2 regions of the Peribacillus sp. NPDC097197 genome follow, and region 2 is predicted to be linked to the other one. Evidence: a T-box and tRNA genes for the amino acid it is inferred to sense, from the RefSeq annotation. Region 2 holds a T-box; the other holds one or more tRNA genes.

Region 1 (11,614 bases), on a different contig from region 2:
TGGGGGTTCAAGTCCTCTTGCCGGCACCATTTTTTATAGTAAGACAAGCATGAGCCATTAGCTCAGTTGGTAGAGCATCTGACTTTTAATCAGAGGGTCGAAGGTTCGAATCCTTCATGGCTCATCATTTTTTTCATGCGGGTGTGGCGGAATTGGCAGACGCACCAGACTTAGGATCTGGCGCCGCAAGGCGTGGGGGTTCAAGTCCCTTCACCCGCATCATTCATGCGGAAGTAGTTCAGTGGTAGAATACAACCTTGCCAAGGTTGGGGTCGCGGGTTCGAATCCCGTCTTCCGCTCCACTTTTCGTATGTGCCGGGGTGGCGGAACTGGCAGACGCACAGGACTTAAAATCCTGCGGTAGGTGACTACCGTACCGGTTCGATTCCGGTCCTCGGCACCATCTTAATATGCGCCCGTAGCTCAATTGGATAGAGCATCTGACTACGAATCAGAAGGTTGTAGGTTCGACTCCCGCCGGGCGCACCATGTTTTTTTGCGGGAAGTAGCTCAGCTTGGTAGAGCACTTGGTTTGGGACCAAGGGGTCGCAGGTTCGAATCCTGTCTTCCCGACCATGTGATTTTTAATGAAATGGGGCCTTAGCTCAGCTGGGAGAGCGCCTGCCTTGCACGCAGGAGGTCAGCGGTTCGATCCCGCTAGGCTCCACCATTTTTTCAAAAAAGAAAACTTATATTATTTTGGCGGTGTAGCTCAGCTGGCTAGAGCGTACGGTTCATACCCGTGAGGTCGGGGGTTCGATCCCCTCCGCCGCTACCAATAAATATAAGGACCTTTAGCTCAGCTGGTTAGAGCAGACGGCTCATAACCGTCCGGTCGTAGGTTCGAGTCCTACAAGGTCCACCATAGAATTTTTTCTTAGCCACGGAGGTATACCCAAGTTCGGCTGAAGGGATCGGTCTTGAAAACCGACAGGGGAGTCAAATCCCGCGGGGGTTCGAATCCCTCTACCTCCTCCATTTTTTTTAAAAGCAACAAGTTGTTTTAAAACAACCTTACATATTAGGAAGTAAAAAAACTGTATTCATGAAAACTTGGTGCAAAATGATTCATTATTACCGTCGCGGGGTGGAGCAGTCCGGTAGCTCGTCGGGCTCATAACCCGAAGGTCGCAGGTTCAAATCCTGTCCCCGCAATCATTAGGTCCCGTGGTGTAGCGGTTAACATGCCTGCCTGTCACGCAGGAGATCGCGGGTTCGATTCCCGTCGGGACCGCCATTTTTTAGGCTCAGTAGCTCAGTCGGTAGAGCAAAGGACTGAAAATCCTTGTGTCGGCGGTTCGATTCCGTCCTGAGCCACCATTACAATTTCATATTACGGCGATTGTGGCGAAGTGGTTAACGCACCTGATTGTGGTTCAGGCATTCGTGGGTTCGATTCCCATCAGTCGCCCCATTTCGCGGGTGTAGTTTAGTGGTAAAACCTCAGCCTTCCAAGCTGATGATGAGGGTTCGATTCCCTTCACCCGCTCCAATATGGGCCTATAGCTCAGCTGGTTAGAGCGCACGCCTGATAAGCGTGAGGTCGATGGTTCGAGTCCATTTAGGCCCACCATATTTTATTGTTCCGCAGTAGCTCAGTGGTAGAGCATTCGGCTGTTAACCGAACGGTCGTAGGTTCGAGTCCTACCTGCGGAGCCATGGGGAAGTACTCAAGAGGCTGAAGAGGCGCCCCTGCTAAGGGTGTAGGTCGCGCGAGCGGCGCGAGGGTTCAAATCCCTCCTTCTCCGCCATTCGGCCCGTTGGTCAAGCGGTTAAGACACCGCCCTTTCACGGCGGTAACACGGGTTCGATTCCCGTACGGGTCATAAAAAGAAGCATACTTATGTATGCTTCTTTTTTATGACTGTTTTTCTTGAAGAGATGCGACAAGGTTGATGCAGTCTATTTACTTATTATAGATGTATTTAATCAATCCGATGTTTAATAAAGCTAATTCTATCTATTTAACCGATTGCGTAATGTGCATTCCTACCATAATGATCACTCCTATTCCTACTAATACTCTATCAATGTTAAGTTCGCTGAAGGCTGTGCAACAAAATAGCCTATTCCCCCCAGTGAAACAAACATTTCAGCAGCAATTACACCAACTAAGGACTGCCCGATTCCTAGACGTAATCCAGATACAATTTGGGGTAAAGAACCTGGAAGAGCGACCGTAAGGAAAGTTTGAAGCTGAGAAGCTCCGAAATTTGTACCATCCAGTAATTAGTCCGATGCCTATCCCTACGAAAGCAGCTAGAATGAATCCTACGAAAAAATTCTTAAGTGTGAATGCCAAATTTTCCAAAAGTACACCGCTTACAGCTAGTTGATATCCGACCTGTACCATTTGCAATGGAGAACTTAAAAATATAGGATTGATTACTCTAAATTGATAGAGTAACTCCCAAAAGTTGAGTACACTTAAGAAGCTAATCAAACCTATATAGGGTGGTCAGCTACATCGTAGGAGTCTTTTTTCTATAAGTTTGATGTTTCCCTCTATAAAGGAAGAGACCTTTTATTAGGATGGGCATATAATATGTCTTCCGTCACTGGACGGTATCTTAATTTATAGAATATATAGGAGCCTGTAATCCTTTTACAAAAAAAAGACCGCAAGTAAATTCAGAAGAATTTCTTGAGGTCTTTTTATATTTCACTTTTTACTCGAGATTTGCGTGTCGGCCATACATTTTATTCGTATCCAATCCCTTTTTATCCATTATCCTTAAAATGACGCTATCGAAGAAAAGTAAGAGAGTCTGCTCAAATAGAGAGCCCATCGGTTGGATTGTTTGGTAATCACCTTCCGACTGGTCTTTAGGTGAACCAGGTAGCTTTATTGAGAAATCCGCCAATTTTCCAATGGTCGATTCGGGGGAAATTGTTACGGTCGCAATGGTTCCACCGATGTTCGTTGCTTTCTCTGCTATGGAAATCAAACTTTTTGTTTCTCCCGAACCGGTTCCAAGGATTAAAAGGTCATCTTTTTCGAAGGTAGGGGTGACGGTTTCACCTAATACATATGCATCTATCCCCATATGCATCATTCGCATGGCAAAGGATTTACCCATCAGCCCGGATCTTCCTGCACCTGCTACAAAAACTTTCTTTGCTTCAAGAATCCCATTAACCAGTTGTTCAGCTTCTTCGTCAGCTATTAAGTCTACTGAACGACTTAGCTCTTGTATGATTTTAGCCATATATTGTGAAGTCTGCATGTTAAATATTAGCCTTGTTTAATTAATTCTTGTATTTGGGCAGCTGTCCCTTTAATATCGGCTTGTCCAGTGATGCCTCCGCCAACAATGATAAGGTCAGGTTGTACTTTAATGACTTCCGGAAGTGTATCTAATTTTATGCCGCCTGCAATAGCCGTTTTTGCATTCTTTACAACGCGTTTAATGGTTTGAAGGTCCTCAAAAGAGTTTTTTCCAACAGCTTGAAGATCGTAGCCAGTGTGCACACAGATATAGTCGACGCCAAATGCATCCAATTCTTTCGCACGTGTTTCAAGATCTTTCACAGCGATCATATCAACAAGGATTTTTTTGCCTTGTTTTTTAGCTTCTTCAACAGCCCCTTTGATGGACATGTCTTCAGCTGCACCAAGAATCGTGATGATGTCAGCGCCAGCTTCAGATGCCTTCATCACTTCGTAACCGGCTGCATCCATAATTTTAAGGTCAGCTAATACTTTTAAAGAAGGGAAAGCTTCTTTCATTTCTTTAACAGCCCGAAGCCCTTCATTAATAACTACCGGTGTACCGATTTCTACGATATCTATATATTCTTCCACCTGTTTAACCAATTCAATTCCTTCTTGAATGTTTACTAAGTCCAATGCCAATTGTAATTCCATTTATCCTTCACTCCCACTAGTATGTTTTAGTATGTTGCACAGTAAGTATGTACCTCTCACGTTCATTCAATGCACAGCAAGAAAATCATCTTGGCTATACAATGTATCATATACTAAGTATAATATTTTTGTTAGTACGCACTTTTATTATACATAGTGTTAAAAAGTATACTATGGGATTTAGGATTATAAATATGGAGGTAATTCAGATGACAAGGCTAGAGAATAAAACATTCAATTGTGAGAAGGAATTGACCCTTTCTGTTATAGGGGGCAAATGGAAGATGCTTATTTTATGGCACTTAGGCAAGCAGGGGACCAAGCGTTTTGGTGAATTGAAGGCACTTATGCCGGGCATCACTCAAAGAATGCTGGTTAACCAGCTTCGAGAGCTGGAAGAAGATCTTATTGTTCATCGCGAGGTCTATCCAATCGTACCTCCCAAAGTGGAATACTCTCTGACAGAACAAGGAGAAAGCCTGATGCCGATTCTTGATTCGATGTATAATTGGGGTAAAAATTATATGGAGAATGTCGTTGGAGGCCAAGAAGATAGTAAAGAGAGTATCAAGTAGAAAACGATTTCTTTTAAGCCTTATAAGGATAGCATTAAAAAAGTGCTGACCCCGTACAAAGTTCTGTACAAGGTCTGGCACTTTTTTATTTTTCATCTATATAGCTGTCTTTCTTCTTGTAAGGGATATTGCCCATTTTAGAATCAATCTTCCGGTCATCGAGCATGTCTTCGTATTCTTCTTTGTTCTCGTTGGATACGACTTGACGATTTTTCCCTTCTATATCATTGGCTGCATAACCTTCATAGTCTTCAGGGAATGTCTCGGTATCGTCTTCTGTATCATAAAGTTCGTTATAGCTTGTGCGATTATGCTGATAGTCTGCCGGAGTGTCTGATGTTCCGAATTGAGCGACTTCACCGAAACTGTCCTCTTTGACCGTATTTTCGTCGTCTGTATCTGAATGGCGCCTGTTCTCAAAGTTATCTCCCTTAGAAGGGATCAGGATATCTTCCTCGGCTGGCCTATATTCATCGGTCACGTCGTCATGGACTTTTTGTTCTGGTGTATGCTCGATACAATATAAGGTGGAAGGAACCACTTCAAGCCGTTCATATGGGATATCTTTGTCGCACTCCTTACAAACACCGTATGTTCCTTCTTTTATGGCTTCTAGGGCAAGATCGATTTTTCCGATTTCCTCTTCCGCGTGCTCATTGATGGCTTGATATCGTTCCTTGTCGAAAAGCTCGGTGCCTAAGTCGGCGGGGTGATTATCATAGGAAGAGATTTCGCCGGAAAAGTCGGTTTGTGACTGTTTGGTTACAGTCTCATCATTCTTGATTCTTTGTTGAAGCTGTTCTTTTTCACTTAACAGTTCTTCTTTTAATTTCAGGATTTGTTTTTCAGTCGCCATTGGTTTCCTCTCCTTTTATAAGTACGATTATGGTTTCATCGTTGTTTTTTGTGTAGTTATTAGTAAGTACCCGAATCAGCGGGGTGGGAAACAACGAAAAAACCCCATGCACCATGCACGGGGTTTAAAGATTTGCGTTTATTGAATGAAATAATGGATGAGTAAACCGATGAACATCAGTAAACCGAAGAACGTATTCGTTTGTGCCGTTGCTTTCATCGCTGGCACCATTGTGATGGCTTCCGTTTTACCTGCAAAGCCTTTGATGGCAGTCAGGGCCTTCGGAATGCTTAGGAAAGAAAGCAGGATCCAAGGTGTTACATCTCCCAAGAGAATCAGTCCGACAACCCACACATAACAGAATGCAAACATGACGGACATGAAAGTTAGTGCATTTTTCCTTCCCATAACGACAGGCATCGTTTTGCGGCCATGGGCCTTATCGCCGTCATGGTCCCGAAGGTTATTCGATAGATTGATCAACCCGACAAGAACACCGCTTGGTACGGCAATCAGGATGGCTAAGGAAGAAACTGTACCGGTCTGGATGAAGTAGGCGATCAAGATGATCAAGAAGCCCATGAATAGACCGGAAAAAAGTTCCCCAAATGGTGTGTATGATATCGGTAGCGGACCTCCGGTATAAAGGTAGCCGACCAGCATGCAAACAAGGCCGATAGCGGCAATCCACCAAGATGAAGCGGCGCAAATATAGATTCCTAGTAAAAGAGAGATTCCATACATGCTAAGGGCCAAGGTCATGATCAGTTTCGGGGTCATGCCATGACGGACGATACCGCCACCGATGCCGACTGATTCTTCGGTATCAAGGCCCCTTTTGAAATCATAGTATTCATTAAATAAGTTCGTTGCAGCCTGAATAAGGATGCTTGCAATCATCATGGCCGCAAATAATAGCCAATTTACGCCATCCTCTAACAAGGCAATGACGGTTCCAAGCAGGACGGGAACAAAAGCTGCGGTAAGTGTATGTGGACGAATTAACTCCCACCAGATTTTCCAGGTTCGTTTAAGGGGAAGCTCGTCGTATTCTGTGTGCATTATTTCTCTCCTCAAAATCATGATCAGTACCTTAAAATTATAACAAAGATTGAATTTGTTCACAAAAGGATATCCTATAAAATGTAGGAAAAGTGTTCGAGCGTGTCAAAGGGATTTGATGAGCCGGGACTTCCAAATTGAAGGAGATGCTACATCATTATCTAAGAATCATATAATAAGGAAAAAAGCTGGCATGATTTGTCGGTTCGAGGGTGGTTTTATTGACATGAGGTTAAACGGAGGTGTATCTTTAAATAGGTTAAAAAGCTTTTAAAATGTACGATTTGGGGGGATATTTTTGGCTATCTCGAAAGAAACTGAACGGTTTCAGGGACTGGCTATGGCCATACAAAAGGCGAAGAACTTGAATGAACAAGTTCTATTCAGTCATATTAAGAAAATAGAGTGCAACAACCCCCTTTCATTTTATCAAGCTGGAAGAGAACGGTATAAGGGTGAACGCTTCTTTTGGCAGGATCCCGCAAAAGATATAACCATTACTGGTTTAGGCAACGTTAAGAAAATCCAGGCGGCACCAAATGCCGACCGTTATAGAGAAGTTGAAATGAGCTGGATCAAGCTGCAGAATACTGCTGTTACAACAGGAGTGACCGATGTGGATGCGACCGGCCCTTTGCTATTTGGGGGCTTTTCTTTTGATTATGAAACCAACAGTTCGTTCCTATGGAATCAATTTGGGGACAATCTGTTCTATATACCTGCCTTCATGCTATCGATAGTGGAGGGGGAGGCCTACTTAACGACAAACCTACTTTGTTCGCCGGATGATTCAGAAAAACTCTTCATAGATATGATAAACGAAAGGGAAGCATTCCTTACCGAAAACTTGGATGATGGCGAAATACCGGCCAATGTCTTTGTTGAGCAGAAGGAAGTCGAACCTGAGGCATGGAAGAAGACCGTTGCGCGGGCCGTTGAGGAAATTAAGACGACGGATCTTGATAAGATCGTTCTGGCAAGGGAATTGCGCCTTGTGTTTGAACGCTCCATCGATTCGAAACAGGTTCTAGAGCAACTGCTTGCCGAGCAGCCGATGAGCTATATTTTCTGTTTAGAGGCAGGCGGTGACTGTTTTGTCGGGGCCACTCCTGAGCGATTAATCAAAAAGCAGGGAAATGAAGTCTTTTCAACTTGTCTTGCCGGATCAATGGGCCGGGGGAAAAGCGAAGAAGAGGATACTCGTCTAGGTAATGAACTTCTTTTGGATCAAAAGAATCTACAAGAGCACAAGTACGTCGTTTCGATGATTACCAACGCTTTTGAAGCCGTATGTGATGAGGTCATCATTCCATCAGGACCGAAGTTGATGAAGAACCGTCATATACAGCATTTGTTTACACCGGTGAAAGGAACGTGTAAAGCGGATACGACTATTTTCGAGTGTGTCGAGAACCTCCATCCAACGCCGGCATTGGGTGGGCTTCCAAAAGAGAAAGCTGTCACACGCATTCGGGAAATAGAAGGTCTGGAACGAGGCTTTTATGCGGGACCACTCGGCTGGGTGGATTCGAAGGGGAACGGTGAATTCGCGGTTGGAATCCGTTCCGCACTATTACAGGACAATGAGGCATCGCTTTTTGCAGGATGTGGCGTGGTAGAAGATTCAACACCGGAAAGTGAATTCCAGGAAACGGGGATTAAATTCAACCCGATGTTAAGTGCTTTAGGAGGAAAAATGAATGAATGACCGAGATGCATTGACAGCCTATGCTGCTTCATTTGTCGATGAGCTGGCACAAAATCGAATGAAGCATGTGGTCGTGAGCCCTGGTTCACGTTCTACACCTCTTGCTTTATTGATGGTGGAACATCCTGATATTCAGGTACATATTAATGTCGATGAGCGTTCGGCGTCTTTTTTTGCTCTTGGATTGGCTAAGGCATTAAAAGAACCAGTCGGACTTCTTTGTACGTCCGGAACGGCTGCGGCGAACTTTCATCCTGCCGTCATTGAGGCTTTCTATTCAAGGGTGCCCCTAGTTGTCCTGACAGCTGATCGCCCCCATGAACTGCGAGATGTCGGAGCTCCACAGGCCATCGACCAAATCAATTTATATGGAAAGCAAGTGAAGTGGTTTGTCGAGATGGCGCTTCCGGAGAGCAGTGATGAAATGATCCGGTATGCGAGGACCATTGGGGCAAGAGCGGTAGCGACGGCATCCATGGAACCTTCAGGACCTGTCCACTTGAACTTCCCTTTACGTGAGCCACTCATTCCAGATTTAAAACAAGCCAAGGAATATAGGCAAAGTAAAGAAACGCCGACTGTGATGATCGATAGTGGGATACGCTCACTAACGGCCGCACAATTAGACGGATTGACCTCTACTTTGTCAAAAGCAAAACAAGGCATCATCGTGTGTGGGGAACTTAGGAACCCAGAGATGAAGGATGCCATCATCACATTAGCAGACAAGCTTGGGTTCCCGATACTGGCTGACCCGCTTTCTCAGTTACGGAGCGGCACACATGACAAAGACGCCATCATCGAGGCTTATGATACATTTTTGCGTGATGAAGCTGCCAAGGCTGCATTCCAACCGGATGTCGTGCTTCGATTCGGCTCGATGCCAGTTTCGAAGCCCCTGCTTTTATTCTTGAAAAAACAAAAGCAGGCTTTGACATTGGTCATCGATGGTGGTGCAGGATGGCGTGAACCGGCTGGATTGGCCACGAGCATGATCTATTGTGATGAAGTCGACTTTTGTCATCGCATCGGTGAAAAATTACCTGAAGCAACAGACAGAGACTGGCTTGGTTTGTGGCAATCCATCAATGGAGCGACGAAGAATGCCTTATCTTCCATCCAGGATGAATCGGAGTTGAGTGAAGGAAAGCTCTTTTCCTTACTCCAGGACATGATGCCGGTAGGTTCGACCATATTTGTCGGGAACAGTATGCCTATCCGGGATTTGGATACGTTCTTTTTAAACAACGAGAAAAGCATCAAGACGATGGCGAACCGTGGGGCAAACGGAATTGATGGTGTCGTTTCCACGGCAATCGGGGTGAGCACGGTTACCGAAAATACGGTGCTGGCCATAGGTGATTTAAGCTTTTTCCATGATATGAACGGATTGCTTGCAGCCAAACTGCAAAAGCAGAACATCACGGTCCTGTTGATCAACAATGATGGCGGAGGGATCTTCTCCTTCCTTCCACAGGCGAAAGAGAAGGAACATTTCGAAACGTTATTCGGAACGCCGCACGGACTTGATTTCTCCCATGCTGCTTTGCTTTATGGAGGGAAATATAACAAGGTGCGGAATTGGGATGAATTAAAACAAGTGTTCACGGATTCCTTTGAAATACCTGGATTGAAAATCATTGAAGTGCCTACAGAGCGGGAATCCAATATGCAAACCCATCGAAATTTGTGGAGTTTTGTTTCCCAGGAAATAAAACGGGTGCTTGATGGGGAAATTTCATGAAAATTGTCAGTGGAGATGTCACATATACTGTTGAAATAGCGGGAAATGGTGAACCTATAGTATGTCTACATGGGTTCACCGGGAGCCGGGATACATGGGACTTTCTTGTTCCCATGTTGCAGGACCGCTATTCTTTGATCATGGTTGATATCATCGGCCATGGGGAAACGATGGCGCCTGATGATTTCCAGCGGTATGGGATGGAGCAAGTAGCAAAAGACTTGAAGCATATTCTAGAGACATTGAAGCTGCGAAAAGCCCATATCCTTGGTTACTCGATGGGTGGCAGATTAGCATTGGCGTTCTCTTGCTTGTATCCAGCGTATGTTCATACATTGATGCTGGAAAGCTCCTCTCCGGGTCTAAAGACAGAAGAGGAGCGAGAACACCGCAGGGGCAATGATGCGAAGCTTGCCAAGCGAATCCTTGCACATGGCATGGAAGCGTTTGTCGAACAGTGGGAAAACATCCCGTTGTTTGAAACCCAAAAAAGGTTGTCCACAGATATACAAACTGCCATTCGACAGCAACGGCTCGCCAATACACCGATCGGGCTGTCGAACAGTTTGCTCGGCATGGGGACAGGAAGCCAACCTTCCTATTGGGAAAATCTTGAGACCCTGGATTTTCCCGTGTTGCTTGTGACGGGTGAATTGGATGAGAAATTCTGCCATATCGCTGAAATGATGCAAAGTCGAATGAAAAATGTCGAATGGAAAAAAATTAATGACGTTGGACATGCAATTCATGTGGAAGATGGACAAAAGTTTGGTAAAATAATAAGTGGGTTTTTAAAGCGAAATTAAGGAGGAATTACGATGACAATTCAATGGGAAACTATTCGTGAATATGACGAAATTTTATACGAGAAGTATAATGGCATTGCAAAAGTATCGATTAACCGTCCGCATGTACATAATGCATTCACACCAAAGACGACTGCAGAAATGATTGATGCTTTTGCTAGAGCACGTGATGATGCAAGCATCGGTGTTATCATTTTGACAGGTGTAGGCGGAAAAGCCTTCTGTTCAGGTGGAGACCAAAAGGTACGCGGAAATGGCGGATATGTTGGGGAAGATAATATCCCACGCCTGAACGTACTTGATTTACAACGCTTGATCCGTGTGATTCCAAAACCGGTCGTAGCGATGGTTGCAGGTTGGGCAATTGGCGGCGGTAATGTATTGAATGTCGTTTGTGACTTAACAATCGCTGCTGACAATGCGGTCTTCGGTCAAACTGGTCCGAACGTGGGAAGCTTCGATGCCGGTTACGGTTCAGGTTACCTAGCTCGTATCGTTGGACATAAGAAAGCGCGTGAAATCTGGTACCTATGCCGTCAATACAATGCACAAGAAGCATTGGATATGGGCTTAGTCAACACAGTTGTGCCTCTAGATCAATTAGAAGCCGAAACAGTTAAATGGTGTGAGGAAATGCTTGAGAAGAGCCCAACAGCGCTTCGTTTCTTAAAAGCAGCGATGAACGCCGATACAGATGGACTTGCTGGACTTCAACAACTTGCTGGAGACGCAACTCTTTTATATTACACAACAGATGAAGCAAAAGAAGGTCGCGACGCGTTCAAAGAAAAACGTGATCCAGACTTCGGGCAATTCCCTCGTTTCCCTTAATGAAAAAAGTAAGAAAATGAGTGGTTTGATTAGTGGACAGCTTGGCGGAATTATTCGTCGAGCTGTTTTCTATATATAAAAGAAAAGGAGAGGGCCTTTGGATGACTGAAGAGAAATTGCCGAATTGGCTGAAAAACCGTGCTCATTTATCACCTGACCGTCCG
Region 2 (11,614 bases):
ACTATATCTGGCTGCTATATACACATACTCATTTTCCCATATGTTCTCCATGAGACAACTCCCTAACGGTATTCGACCATTCCTGCTAAGCAGCGTGCCTGAATGGCCACTTTCCTTTATTTAAATTCTACGACCGTCACACCAGTTCCGCCTTCTCCAGCTTCCCCGAAACGGATTTTCTTGACTGATCTGTGATTCTTCAAATATTCTTGGACCCCGGACCGGAGCGCACCCGTCCCCTTACCATGAATGATGGACACACGCGAATATCCTGCCAGCAATGCATCATCGACATACTTTTCGACCCTCGACAATGCACTTTCATATCGTTCCCCACGAAGGTCTAGCTCCAGGCTAACATGATAATCTCTTCCTTTGATCGTGGTTAACGGCTTCGTTTCTTTCGCCTTTGTCGTTTTAATGAATTCAAGGTCGGACTCTTTCACCTTCATTTTCATGATGCCGATTTGTACCTGCCATTCATTATTTGAGACTTTTTCAATCAGACTACCTTTTTGTCCAAAGCTTACAACCTTCACTTCATCTCCAGGTTTCAGAGTTTTATCCAAAGGCTTAGCTGCTTTTTTGGTTGACTTCTTCACTTTTGGCGCTGCTTCTTCCAGCCGTTTTTTCGCATCGATCAGTTCGTGCTCTTTTACATCGGCATGCTTTTCAAAACGGAGTTGGCGCAAGTCAGCAATAATCGCTTCCGCTTCTTTTTTCGCTTGTTCAACGATTGCCTCTGCTTCTTTGGCCGCTTTTTCACCCATCGCATCTCGTTCTTCATTATACTGTTCCATTTGCTTTTGAAGATCCTTGTGCAGAATGTCGGCCTGTTTTAGAAGCTCGGCTGCTTCTAGTTCCTCTTCTTCTGCCTTCTTACGGCTATCTTCAAGAGAAGCTATCATATTCTCGACTTTATTCGTATCCTCGCCAATATGGCTACGGGCATTGCTAATGACGCTCTCTTCCAAACCAAGACGCTTGGAAATTTCAAATGCATTACTCCGACCAGGAACACCGATAAGGAGCTTATAGGTCGGGCTCAAAGTCTCGACGTTGAATTCGACGCTTGCATTAATGACGCCTTCACGGTCATACCCATAGGCTTTCAGCTCAGGATAGTGAGTGGTGGCAATCACGCGCGCACCACGCTTGTAGACTTCATCCAATATGGAGATCGCCAGTGCGGCACCTTCTTGAGGATCGGTTCCCGCTCCAAGTTCGTCGAACAATACAAGGCTTTCATGGTCGACATTCTTTAATATATCGACAATATTGACCATATGGGAAGAGAACGTACTCAAGCTTTGTTCGATTGACTGTTCATCCCCGATATCTGCATAGATGGAGGAGAATACGGCCGTTTCAGAACCATCAAGAGCAGGGATTTGCAGACCTGCCTGGGCCATTAACGTACAAATGCCTATTGTTTTGAGTGTTACCGTCTTACCTCCTGTATTCGGTCCGGTGATGACAATCGTCGTAAAATCTTCTCCAAGGAAGATATCATTGGCAACGACTACATCCGCTGAAATAAGCGGGTGTTTCGCCTTGAATAGTTTCACGCGGCCTTCATTGTTCAAACGTGGTTTCGACCCTTTTATCGCTTTGGCGTATTTTGCCTTTGCAACAAGGAAATCCACATGGGCAAGCACCTTGACGTTATGGAATAGTTCTGGAGTGAACTCGCCTACTTTTTCGGAAATCTCGACCAAAATGCGTTCGATTTCCTGTGTTTCCTTTACACGTGTTTCCTGAAGGACATTATTCAATTGGACAATCACCTGTGGTTCAATGAACAGGGTTTGTCCTGATGAAGATTGGTCATGGATGATTCCACCATACACACTACGGTATTCCTGTTTTACAGGAATGACAAAGCGGTCATTTCGAATCGTAATGATGGCATCTGACAACATTTTCGTTGCATTCGAAGAACGAATCATGCTTTCGAGTTTTTCACGAACCCTGCTTTCATTCGTGCGAATCTGGTTACGAAGCGTGCGCAACTTATCACTTGCCGAATCCATCACTTCCCCATGTTCGCTAATAGCATAGGTAATTTCCTGTTGCAAATCAATCAGGGGATGAAGCGAATCGATAAACTCAGCCAATAGCGGAACTTCAATCTCCTGTTCCGCGATTTCTTCGAAAAATCGAGTCAAGATCCGACCAGCACGAATGGTGCTAGCCGTTTCCATCAATTCCATCGGGGATAACATGCCACCGATTTGCGCCCTTTTAGCCTGCAGGCGGATATCGAATATCCCTCCCAATGGAAGATTACCTTTTAACCGGACAATTTTAGCCGCCTCATCCGTTTCATCCTGCCATCTCGATACTTCCTCGAAGTCGGTGGAAGGCATTAATTGCTGTGCCTTCTCCTTCCCGATTGCAGACGAAGCATGGGAAACCAATTGTTCTCTAATTTTATCAAATTCCAATGTCTTTAAAGCTTTATTATGCATGGAGTTAAGACTCCTCCTCAGTGAGTAAATAATTAGTCATTTCTCTTTAAAAACGTCAATAAACCATCCGTATCCATCGCGTTAAGAACCGTTGTTTTTTTAATCCATCCTTTTTTAGCAGAAGATACGCCAACCGGCATATGTTCAAGCATATCAATACTATGGGCATCAGTATTGATCACAACCGTTACTCCCGCTTCCTGCGCTTTACGTAGATGAGGCGGAGCCAAGTCCAAACGGTTCGGGTTTGCATTCAACTCAAGTGCCGTATTCGTCTCGCGTGCCAGTTCAATTAGCATATCCATATCGACATCATATCCCGATCGTCTGCCGATGATTCTTCCTGTCGGATGGGCAATAATATCGACATGCGGGTTATTCAATGCCGTTTTTAATCGTTCCATGATCGTTTCCCGGGGCTGAGAAAAGCTCGAGTGGATGGAGGCGATGACCAAGTCCATCTCTGCCAGCAATTCATCATCGTAATCAAGGGTTCCATCTGGAAGGATATCCATTTCGATTCCTGATAGGACCGTAAAATCATCATATTTTTCATTAATGTCATGAATGATCTGTTTTTGTTCGCGCAACCGCTCTGCAGTCAAGCCATTCGCCACTTTCAAGTATTGTGAATGGTCAGTGATGGCCATATATTTATAGCCTTTGGCCCGACATGCTTCAACCATTTCTTCAATCGAATAAGCACCATCGCTCCAAGTGGTATGCATATGCAGGTCACCCTGAATATCTTCTACCGTTATAAGCGGTTCACTTTCATTGTACTGTTCCACTTCCGTCCCATCTTCACGTAATTCGGGTGGAATGAGCGGGATGCCGAAATGATTGTAAAATTGCTCTTCTGTTTCGAAGGTCAGAATTTCTCCCGTTTCAGCTACCTCCACGCCATATTCACTTATCTTTTCTCCCCGTTCTTTAGCCAACTGGCGCATACGGACATTATGTTCCTTCGAACCGGTGAAATGGTGAAGAGTCGTGGTGAACTCTTTATCCTGCACGATCCGGAAATCGACAGAAATATCATATTCATAATCAAGGACGACCGAAACCTTTGTATCACCTGCGGCAATGACTTGCTTAATGCCAGGCAATGAAAGAAGCTGTTCCTTCACCTCTTCGGGGTGGTCCGTGGATATGATGAAATCAAGATCTTTAACCGTTTCCCTCATTCTTCGCATACTGCCGGCTCTTGATGAGCGCGTGATATGCTCCATATTGCCAATCGCCATCTCGATATCGTCAGCAATCGGTCTCATGAAAGCAAGTGGAAGACGGTCAGGCCTTGATCCAGCCTCGGCAATGGCTGATAAGATCTTTTCTTCTGTTTTTTTACCGAAACCGGTCAGAGCCGCGACACGCCCCTCCACACATGCCAGTTTAAGGTCATTCACATCATTAATATGTAATTCTTTGTGTAGCTTGGCGATTTTTTTACCGCCTAATCCCTGAAGTTGTAAAAGCGGTATCAAGCCCTTCGGCACCTGCTCCTGAAGCTCTTCAAGAACGGTCGACTTCCCTTCATTGATAAATTCTTCAATGACGGATGCCGTCCCTTTCCCGATGCCATTCAACGCCGTAAAGTCATCGATGGCCGTTAGACTCCGGTCATCGGTTTCCAATGCACCAGCCGCCTTGCGGAAAGCCGATACTTTAAACGGATTTTCTCCTTTAAGTTCCATGTATATGGCTATCTTTTCCAATAATTTTATAATATCTTTTTTATTGATTGTCATTTTTTTCACCACCAAAATTAGTAGGGAAACTCCCTTGGATACTTTCTTAAAGATACCTTTCTTAACGCCAAAGTACAAGCCGTTCGATTATTACTTATACGAATCAACGATTAGGTAATCCCAGGCTGATCCACAGAAAAGGGCCCGCCCTTCCAAAGATGACGGTTTACAACTTTGAAAGGTAATGGACCCCAATTTAATGCGCTTATGAATTTACTTATTAAACCAAAGGTCTTCCACCTGTTCGGATAGGAACGGAGTATGTTTCACGATTGATTCTGCCAGGAAGGAGCCGGTAAGCGGTTCCTGGATGGAATCCATTGGCAGCAAGGCACCTATGTATAATATAATAAACATGATAAGATAGACTTCGGCAAATCCCAATATCGCGCCTCCCCAACGATTCAACTGTTTTAGGATCGGCAGGTAGGTGATGAAATTGAGCATTGATCCAAGCATTTGCCAAAGAATCTTAGTGGCAAAGAACACGATGGCAAAGGCGATGGCATTGTAATAAGCCGTCTCAAGCCCAACCGATTCGAAAAACATATTAAGCGTCGAAGAATCACCTATGGAAGGGAATGGAATCCACATTTTCAAGTTGGGGGCAAGATCCCCATAGAAGACATAGGCAATAATGAAGGCTACGATAAAACCTGTCATATGAACCAGTTGTAAAATAAAGCCACGCTTCAAACCGATTAATACACCGATTAAAAGAATGGCCAGAATTGCTAAATCAAGCATGTACTCAGTCCTTCTCTCTCTTTAATTCCAGTTGAAGCTGGTCCAGTTCATCTTTTAATTTAATATATTCGTGGATCGTGTTCACTGCGGTCAGTACCGCAAGCTTACTCGTATCCAAATGTGGGTTTTTCATACTGATTTCTCTCATTTTCTCGTCGACCATCGAAGCAACTAGGCGCATATGACTCGCGCTTTCCGTACCGACGATTGTATATGGTTGTCCGTATATGTCAACTGTCGTTTTATTTCGTTTATCGTCTGACAAAATGATGCCTCCAATCTAAACAATCCTATTTCTATCATATCATGAACTTTTTCGTCATGAAAGAGAGTACATCGTCATTTCTCGCATAAAAATTGCAATAATTTGTAAGTTATAAATTCCTTTAGTATGAATGATCCCTTAATAAATCAAATTGAGCGAGGAGTCCATTAATTATGTCCCATGTTGTATTACTTACAAGTCCTATCCAAATCCAAGCAATGAAAGCCCATTATATGAATAGCTCAGTTGCAAAGCTTCCACCTGGGAGTATATTTTCAGCCAAGCCCCCGCTCTGTACCGTAACCGGTTATAAATCCGGAAAGGTCCTGTTTCAGGGAAAAAATGCAGAATTGGAAGCTGCAAAATGGCAAAAGGATGCAGTAGCACCGAAGAAGAAGCCGGACTCTTCATCCACTTCCACAGTCAAAGTTCATCGTTATTTGCCGCCGGCCAACATTGCCACGATGTCGGTTATTGGTTCCGATGAAGTCGGGACCGGCGATTATTTTGGCCCCATTACCGTCGTTGCTGCCTATGCAAAAAAAGAACAGTTACTTTTATTGAAAGAACTTGGTGTTCAAGATTCAAAAAACCTGAAAGATCCACAAATCATCGAAATTGCTAAACAAATCAAGGATGTTGTCCCATTTAGCCTGTTGACGTGTGATAATCCGAAATACAATATGCTTCAGGCAAAAGGGATATCTCAAGGAAAGATTAAAGCACTCCTCCATAACCAAGCCATCAAGCACCTTATTCAAAAAATACAGCCAGAGCAAGCGGAGGCGGTCCTGATAGACCAATTCGCCCAGCCAAATGTATTTTTCAATTATTTGAAAGGCCAGGAGCCCTTTCAGGCTAACGCTACCTATTTATGCACGAAAGCGGAAGGCATTCACCTTTCCGTTGCGGCCGCTTCGATTCTCGCTCGTTACGCATTTGTGAAACGCTTTGACCTATTGAGCGAAAAGGCCGGTTTTAGAATCCCCAAAGGAGCAGGCTTTGCCGTCGACGAGGCAGCGGCACGCTTAATCCATGAAAAAGGGATCGACGCCTTGAATGACTTTACGAAAACACATTTTGCCAATACGGAAAAAGCAAAAAAAATATATCACAAGAAATACGGGAAATGAGAACGGGAATTGGAAACGTAAATGCCTTTGGGCTTGCTTCTTATGATAGTAAGATGAATGTATTCAGAAGATCTTGTCGACTATAAGAAAGTACATATTATTAGGAGGCGGTCTTCATGCAATTATCAGCAAGAAACCAATTAAGTGGAAGAATCACTGAAGTTAAAACAGGACCTATTTCAACGGAAATAACCATGAGTATCAATGGTGTAGACATCGTATCCAGCATTACAACGGCTTCTGCAGAATCGATGGATCTAAAAGTGGATGATCAGGCGACAGCAATCATCAAAGCAAGTTCCATCATGATTGCAAAGTAACTGATACATATCCTAATAGAAGACTCTCACCCACCTTTCATTCTAGAGAAGTGAGTGAGAGTCTTCTTTTAAATTTGCATCCTATCAAACGAAGGCGTTACACCCAGAAAAACAGCCTCCTGAAATGCCAGGAGGCTGCCTTTTTTGATGCGATTTATCTTATCCTCGTAATTCTGCTCCGGCTTTTTCTTTAACCGCTGCAAGCACTTTTTCATGCGCTTTGGTGATATCCTCGTCCGTCAATGTACGTTCCGGATCGAAGTATTTCAATGAGAAAGCGATGGATTTCTTGCCTTCTTCCATTTTTTCGCCTTCGTATAAGTCAAAGATGTTGACTTCTTTCAATAACTTGCCACCCGCTTCCAAAATAATATTTTGGATGTCGCCGGCTTTCGCTGCTTGCTCGACTACTAACGCGATATCGCGTGTGGTCGATGGATAGCGTGGGATCGTTTGATATGCAATCGGCGCCACTTCCGCTTCAGCCATAGCTTTGAATGAAAGTTCGAAGATGTATGTTTCCTTTATATCCAAATCCTTCTGAACGGTTGGATGCACTTGGCCGATGAAGCCGATTACCTCACCATGCAACAGTACTTCCGCTGTCCGTCCTGGATGCATATCTTTGATTTCCGCTTGGCGATAGCTGATTTGATCAGTTAACCCCAGCGTATCGAAAATTGCTTCGATCACGCCTTTTGCTACATAGAAATCAACCGATTTCTTTTCGCCTTGCCAAGGTTGAGATTCCCATAGTCCTGTAATAACTCCAGCTACATGCTCTTTCTCTTCAGGAAGCTCTTGATTGTCTTTTTTGAAGAAGACAGAACCAATTTCATATAGAGCAAGTGAGTCAAGCTGGCGAGCATTATTATATTTCACGACTTCTAATAATTGTGGAACGATGCTTAAACGCAACTGGCTCCGTTCTTCACTCATCGGCATGGCCAAACGGATGGAATCACGGGCGTTCAATGCAAATTGAGCCGCTTTGTCCTCGCTTGTCAACGAATACGTAACCGCTTGATACAGTCCTGCTCCTTCAAGGGTACGGCGGACTTTACGACGTTTCATTTGATAATCCGTCAATTGGCCAGGAGTCGCGGCACCAACCGGCAATGTTGCTGGAATGTTGTCATATCCATAAAGACGGGCAGCTTCTTCCACTAAATCCGCTTCAATCGTAATATCTCCACGGCGTGTAGGAACGGTGATCGTGAACGTTTCATTGTCCAGAGCCACTCCAAATTGAAGACGTTTGAAGATGGATTCCACTTCAGCGACAGACATATCCGTGCCAAGAAGCGTATTGATTTTTTCAAGGGTAATGCTAATGACAGCTGGCTCCATTGTCAGTTCATCAACCTCTGCCGTTCCTTGAAGAATCGTTCCGCCTGCATATTGTGCAATCAATTGAGCTGCACGTTCTCCAGCTTCACGCACGCGAGCTGGATCGACACCCTTTTCAAAACGGGCACTTGCTTCACTACGTAATCCATGATCTTTCGAAGCTTTACGTACAACCGTCCCGGCAAAATAAGCACTTTCGATAATGACGGTCGTTGTATCATTCTTCACTTCTGAGTTTGCCCCGCCCATTACTCCTGCAATCGCAACTGGCTCGGTGCCGTTCGTGATGACCAGATGATCTGGCGATAATGTACGTTCCGTTTCATCCAAAGTAACGATCTTTTCGGCTTCGTTCGCTTTACGGATGACAATTTCCTTTGAACCCAAACGATCATAATCAAAGGCATGTAGTGGCTGACCATATTCAAGTAAAATGTAATTCGTAATATCGACCACGTTGTTATGCGGACGAATGCCTGCTGACATAAGGCGGGTCTGCATCCAAAGTGGAGATGGACCTACTTTTACGTCCTTGATGATTTTAGCGATGTATAATGGATTATCTTCTTTTGCTTCCACTTTGATGTTGATATAATCAGTGGCTTTTTCCGTTGCTTCTTCTTTTTCGATAACTGGCCATTTCACGTCACGACCAAGAATGGCTCCGACTTCATAAGCAACACCGAGCATGCTTAAAGCATCTGAACGGTTTGGCGTTAAACCAAGTTCCAGCACTTCATCGCTTAAACCAAGCTCTTCTAGTGCATCTTTGCCAACTTCCACATCATTAGGGAATACAAAAATGCCTGTTGCATAATCTTTAGATACAATCTTGGATTCGAAACCTAATTCTTGAAGCGAGCAAATCATTCCGTGAGATTCTTCTCCGCGAAGCTTGGCTTTCTTGATTTTAAAGTTACCTGGAAGTACAGCGCCAACAGTCGCTACGGCTACTTTTTGGCCTTTATCCACGTTCGGGGCCCCACAGACGATTTGTACAGGAGCCTCCGCTCCAATATCAACCAGGCATTTATTCAGTTTATCGGCATTCGGATGCTGTTCGCGTTCTAGTACGTGTCCGATGACAATCCCTTTAAGCCCTTCACTTTTCTTTTCTACCCCTTCAACCTCAATGCCGCTCTTCGTGATTTTATCCGCAAGCTCAGTTGCATTGATGCCGGAAAGGTCTACATATTCCTGCAACCATTTATATGATACAAACATGGTAGGTCCTCCTCTTTAAAATTAAAATTTATGCTTCATGATGATGGAATTGTTTTAAGAAACGAACATCGTTTGTATAGAAGTGACGGATATCATCCACGCCGTATTTTAGCATCGCGATCCGTTCTACACCGATTCCAAAAGCGAATCCGGAGTATTTCTTCGAATCGAATCCAGCCATTTCAAGGACATTCGGATGAACGATTCCTCCACCCAGCACTTCGATCCATCCTGTTTGTTTACATACATTACAACCTTTACCGCCACAGATTTTACATGAGATATCCACCTCTACTGATGGCTCCGTGAAAGGGAAGAAACTTGGACGAAGACGGATTTCCCGGTCTTGGCCGAATACTTTCTTAGCAAATACATCAAGTGTTCCTTTCAGGTCGCTCATGCTGATGTTTTCATCGATGACCAAGCCTTCAATTTGCTGGAATTGATGCGAGTGCGTTGCGTCATCATTATCACGACGATACACTTTACCTGGACAAATGATTTTAACCGGACCTTGGCCTTTATGTTTTTCCATCGTTCTTGCTTGTACTGGAGACGTGTGGGTACGCATCAAAATCTCATCCGTTATGTAGAATGAATCTTGCATATCACGTGCTGGATGGCTCTTCGGCAAGTTCAATGCCTCAAAGTTGTAATAGTCCGTTTCGACTTCAGGACCTTCAGCCACTGTGTATCCCATACCGATGAATAGGTCTTCAATTTCCTCGACGACCCGTGTTAACGGATGAAGATTTCCTTTCTTAACCGGACGGCCTGGTAATGTCACATCAATCGTTTCTGTTGCAAGCTTCTTATTAACGGCAGCTGTTTCTAATGCCGCTTGTTTTTCCTCGATTTTCGACGCGATGGCTCCACGGACCTCATTAGCTAGCGCTCCGATTTTCGGACGTTCCTCAGCTGATAATTTCCCCATTCCGCGTAATACCTCTGTAATCGGCCCTTTTTTCCCTAAATAAGCAACACGGACTTCATTCAGTGCTTTTAGTTCGGAAGCTGCGGCAACTTTTTGCAACGCTTCTTCCTGCAGTTCTAGTAAACGTTCCTGCATCATGTCTTCCTCCTTTAGTTTTCCTTTTGTAAAAATGAACACAAAAAAACCCCACTCCCAGAAAGGGACGAGGTTTATGTATCGCGGTACCACCCTTATTAGTGCCATCTGCTAAAAAGCATGAAGCACTCACTCATAAAAAATAACGGCTCTTCACCGGAACATTTTTCAGACACTCTGTCTTCCCAATGCCAACTCGAAAGGTGAATTCCCTTAAGCAGTGCCATAAAAATGCTTTCAGTCACGGCATTTTTTCCCTGGTTATGGATGTCTTAAGTTACTACTCTTTGTCATTGTTGTTTTCATTATAAAATTCTGTTTCATTATATTATAAATGAACGGCCGTTTCAAATTGATTTTCTTAAATAGTACATTAAAATACCGGCCGCGATCCCGACATTCAGTGATTCACTTTTCCCGTAAATCGGAATATAAAGGTTTTTGGTCGTTTTCACCAATAATTCCTTGGAAACTCCTTGGCCTTCATTACCGACGAGCAGTGCAAATCGCGAAGACCTTTCCACCTCTTCAAAGGGCGAGCCACCTTCTAAGGCCGTGCCATAAACCGGCATGCCTTGTTGCTTCAGTTCATCAATGATCTCGGAAAGATTCCCTTTAACCACCGGCATATGAAACAGGCTTCCCTGCGTGGAACGGACCACTTTCGGATTATACAAATCGGCACACCCTTCTCCTAGAATGACAGCATCGATTCCGGCTGCATCAGCTGTCCGGATCATCGTGCCGATATTGCCTGGATCTTGCACCGCATCGATCAACAGTAGTTTGTCCGGATTGATGGAAGACATGCTCATGGTTTTCTGTTCACAGACAGCGGCTATTCCTTGTGGGCTCTCCGTATCGCAAATCGCCTTCATGATATCAGTTTTCACATAGATGACATCCGTGCCTTCAAGCGAAAAATGGGCCGGCATTTCTGTTTCTTCATTTACGATTACTTCCATGACGATTTCTGCCTTCAATGCTTCTTCAACAAGATGAAAACCTTCTACTAAATACGTACCGGTTTTATCCCGTTCTTTTTTGGTCAATAATTTTTTCCACTGCTTCACCTGAGGGTTTTTTACAGACTCAATATATTTCAAGGTAAACGCTCCTTTAATATTTCACGCTAATTATCCTATTATAACGTAATTCGTATACATATTGAATGCCTGTTTGTGAAATGCTAGTTATGTGAGTCATTATGTGTTAGAGGAGGAAAAATCATGAATTTAAATTTACGCAATGCCATTATTCAGAATGTATCCGGAAATACGCAAG

What was found. The T-box of region 2 lies ahead of pheS (phenylalanine--tRNA ligase subunit alpha). A T-box ahead of a tRNA ligase gene usually reads a tRNA of that ligase, here a tRNA-Phe.
Region 1: it encodes a tRNA-Phe, which carries the amino acid that the T-box ahead of pheS (phenylalanine--tRNA ligase subunit alpha) is inferred to sense. The anticodon was not compared.

What each region holds. Positions count from the first base shown of each region.
Region 1 covers NZ_JBNNST010000007.1:472-12,085, forward strand. The annotation lists tRNA gene ACQKL6_RS10705 (tRNA-Thr) at 1-29, shown strand, start outside; tRNA gene ACQKL6_RS10710 (tRNA-Lys) at 52-124, shown strand; tRNA gene ACQKL6_RS10715 (tRNA-Leu) at 138-219, shown strand; tRNA gene ACQKL6_RS10720 (tRNA-Gly) at 228-302, shown strand; tRNA gene ACQKL6_RS10725 (tRNA-Leu) at 315-403, shown strand; tRNA gene ACQKL6_RS10730 (tRNA-Arg) at 413-489, shown strand; tRNA gene ACQKL6_RS10735 (tRNA-Pro) at 500-576, shown strand; tRNA gene ACQKL6_RS10740 (tRNA-Ala) at 595-670, shown strand; tRNA gene ACQKL6_RS10745 (tRNA-Met) at 702-778, shown strand; tRNA gene ACQKL6_RS10750 (tRNA-Ile) at 789-865, shown strand; tRNA gene ACQKL6_RS10755 (tRNA-Ser) at 886-978, shown strand; tRNA gene ACQKL6_RS10760 (tRNA-Met) at 1,082-1,155, shown strand; tRNA gene ACQKL6_RS10765 (tRNA-Asp) at 1,162-1,237, shown strand; tRNA gene ACQKL6_RS10770 (tRNA-Phe) at 1,245-1,320, shown strand; tRNA gene ACQKL6_RS10775 (tRNA-His) at 1,339-1,414, shown strand; tRNA gene ACQKL6_RS10780 (tRNA-Gly) at 1,419-1,492, shown strand; tRNA gene ACQKL6_RS10785 (tRNA-Ile) at 1,497-1,573, shown strand; tRNA gene ACQKL6_RS10790 (tRNA-Asn) at 1,585-1,659, shown strand; tRNA gene ACQKL6_RS10795 (tRNA-Ser) at 1,661-1,751, shown strand; tRNA gene ACQKL6_RS10800 (tRNA-Glu) at 1,755-1,826, shown strand; gene ACQKL6_RS10805 (ABC transporter permease subunit) at 2,017-2,226, opposite strand; gene hxlB (6-phospho-3-hexuloisomerase) at 2,670-3,227, opposite strand; gene hxlA (3-hexulose-6-phosphate synthase) at 3,236-3,868, opposite strand; gene ACQKL6_RS10820 (winged helix-turn-helix transcriptional regulator) at 4,078-4,443, shown strand; gene ACQKL6_RS10825 (TraR/DksA C4-type zinc finger protein) at 4,529-5,299, opposite strand; gene ACQKL6_RS10830 (1,4-dihydroxy-2-naphthoate polyprenyltransferase) at 5,438-6,361, opposite strand; gene ACQKL6_RS10835 (isochorismate synthase) at 6,660-8,069, shown strand; gene menD (2-succinyl-5-enolpyruvyl-6-hydroxy-3-cyclohexene-1-carboxylic-acid synthase) at 8,062-9,813, shown strand; gene menH (2-succinyl-6-hydroxy-2,4-cyclohexadiene-1-carboxylate synthase) at 9,810-10,619, shown strand; gene menB (1,4-dihydroxy-2-naphthoyl-CoA synthase) at 10,632-11,450, shown strand; gene ACQKL6_RS10855 (o-succinylbenzoate--CoA ligase) at 11,552-11,614, shown strand, end outside.
Region 2 covers NZ_JBNNST010000004.1:251,582-263,195, forward strand. The annotation lists gene ACQKL6_RS07875 (DUF350 domain-containing protein) at 1-51, opposite strand, end outside; gene ACQKL6_RS07880 (endonuclease MutS2) at 117-2,471, opposite strand; gene polX (DNA polymerase/3'-5' exonuclease PolX) at 2,504-4,222, opposite strand; gene ACQKL6_RS07890 (CvpA family protein) at 4,436-4,969, opposite strand; gene zapA (cell division protein ZapA) at 4,974-5,234, opposite strand; gene rnhC (ribonuclease HIII) at 5,408-6,367, shown strand; gene ACQKL6_RS07905 (TOBE domain-containing protein) at 6,484-6,687, shown strand; gene pheT (phenylalanine--tRNA ligase subunit beta) at 6,847-9,261, opposite strand; gene pheS (phenylalanine--tRNA ligase subunit alpha) at 9,290-10,330, opposite strand; T-box leader at 10,391-10,633, opposite strand; gene ACQKL6_RS07920 (TrmH family RNA methyltransferase) at 10,678-11,436, opposite strand; gene sspI (small acid-soluble spore protein SspI) at 11,560-11,614, shown strand, end outside.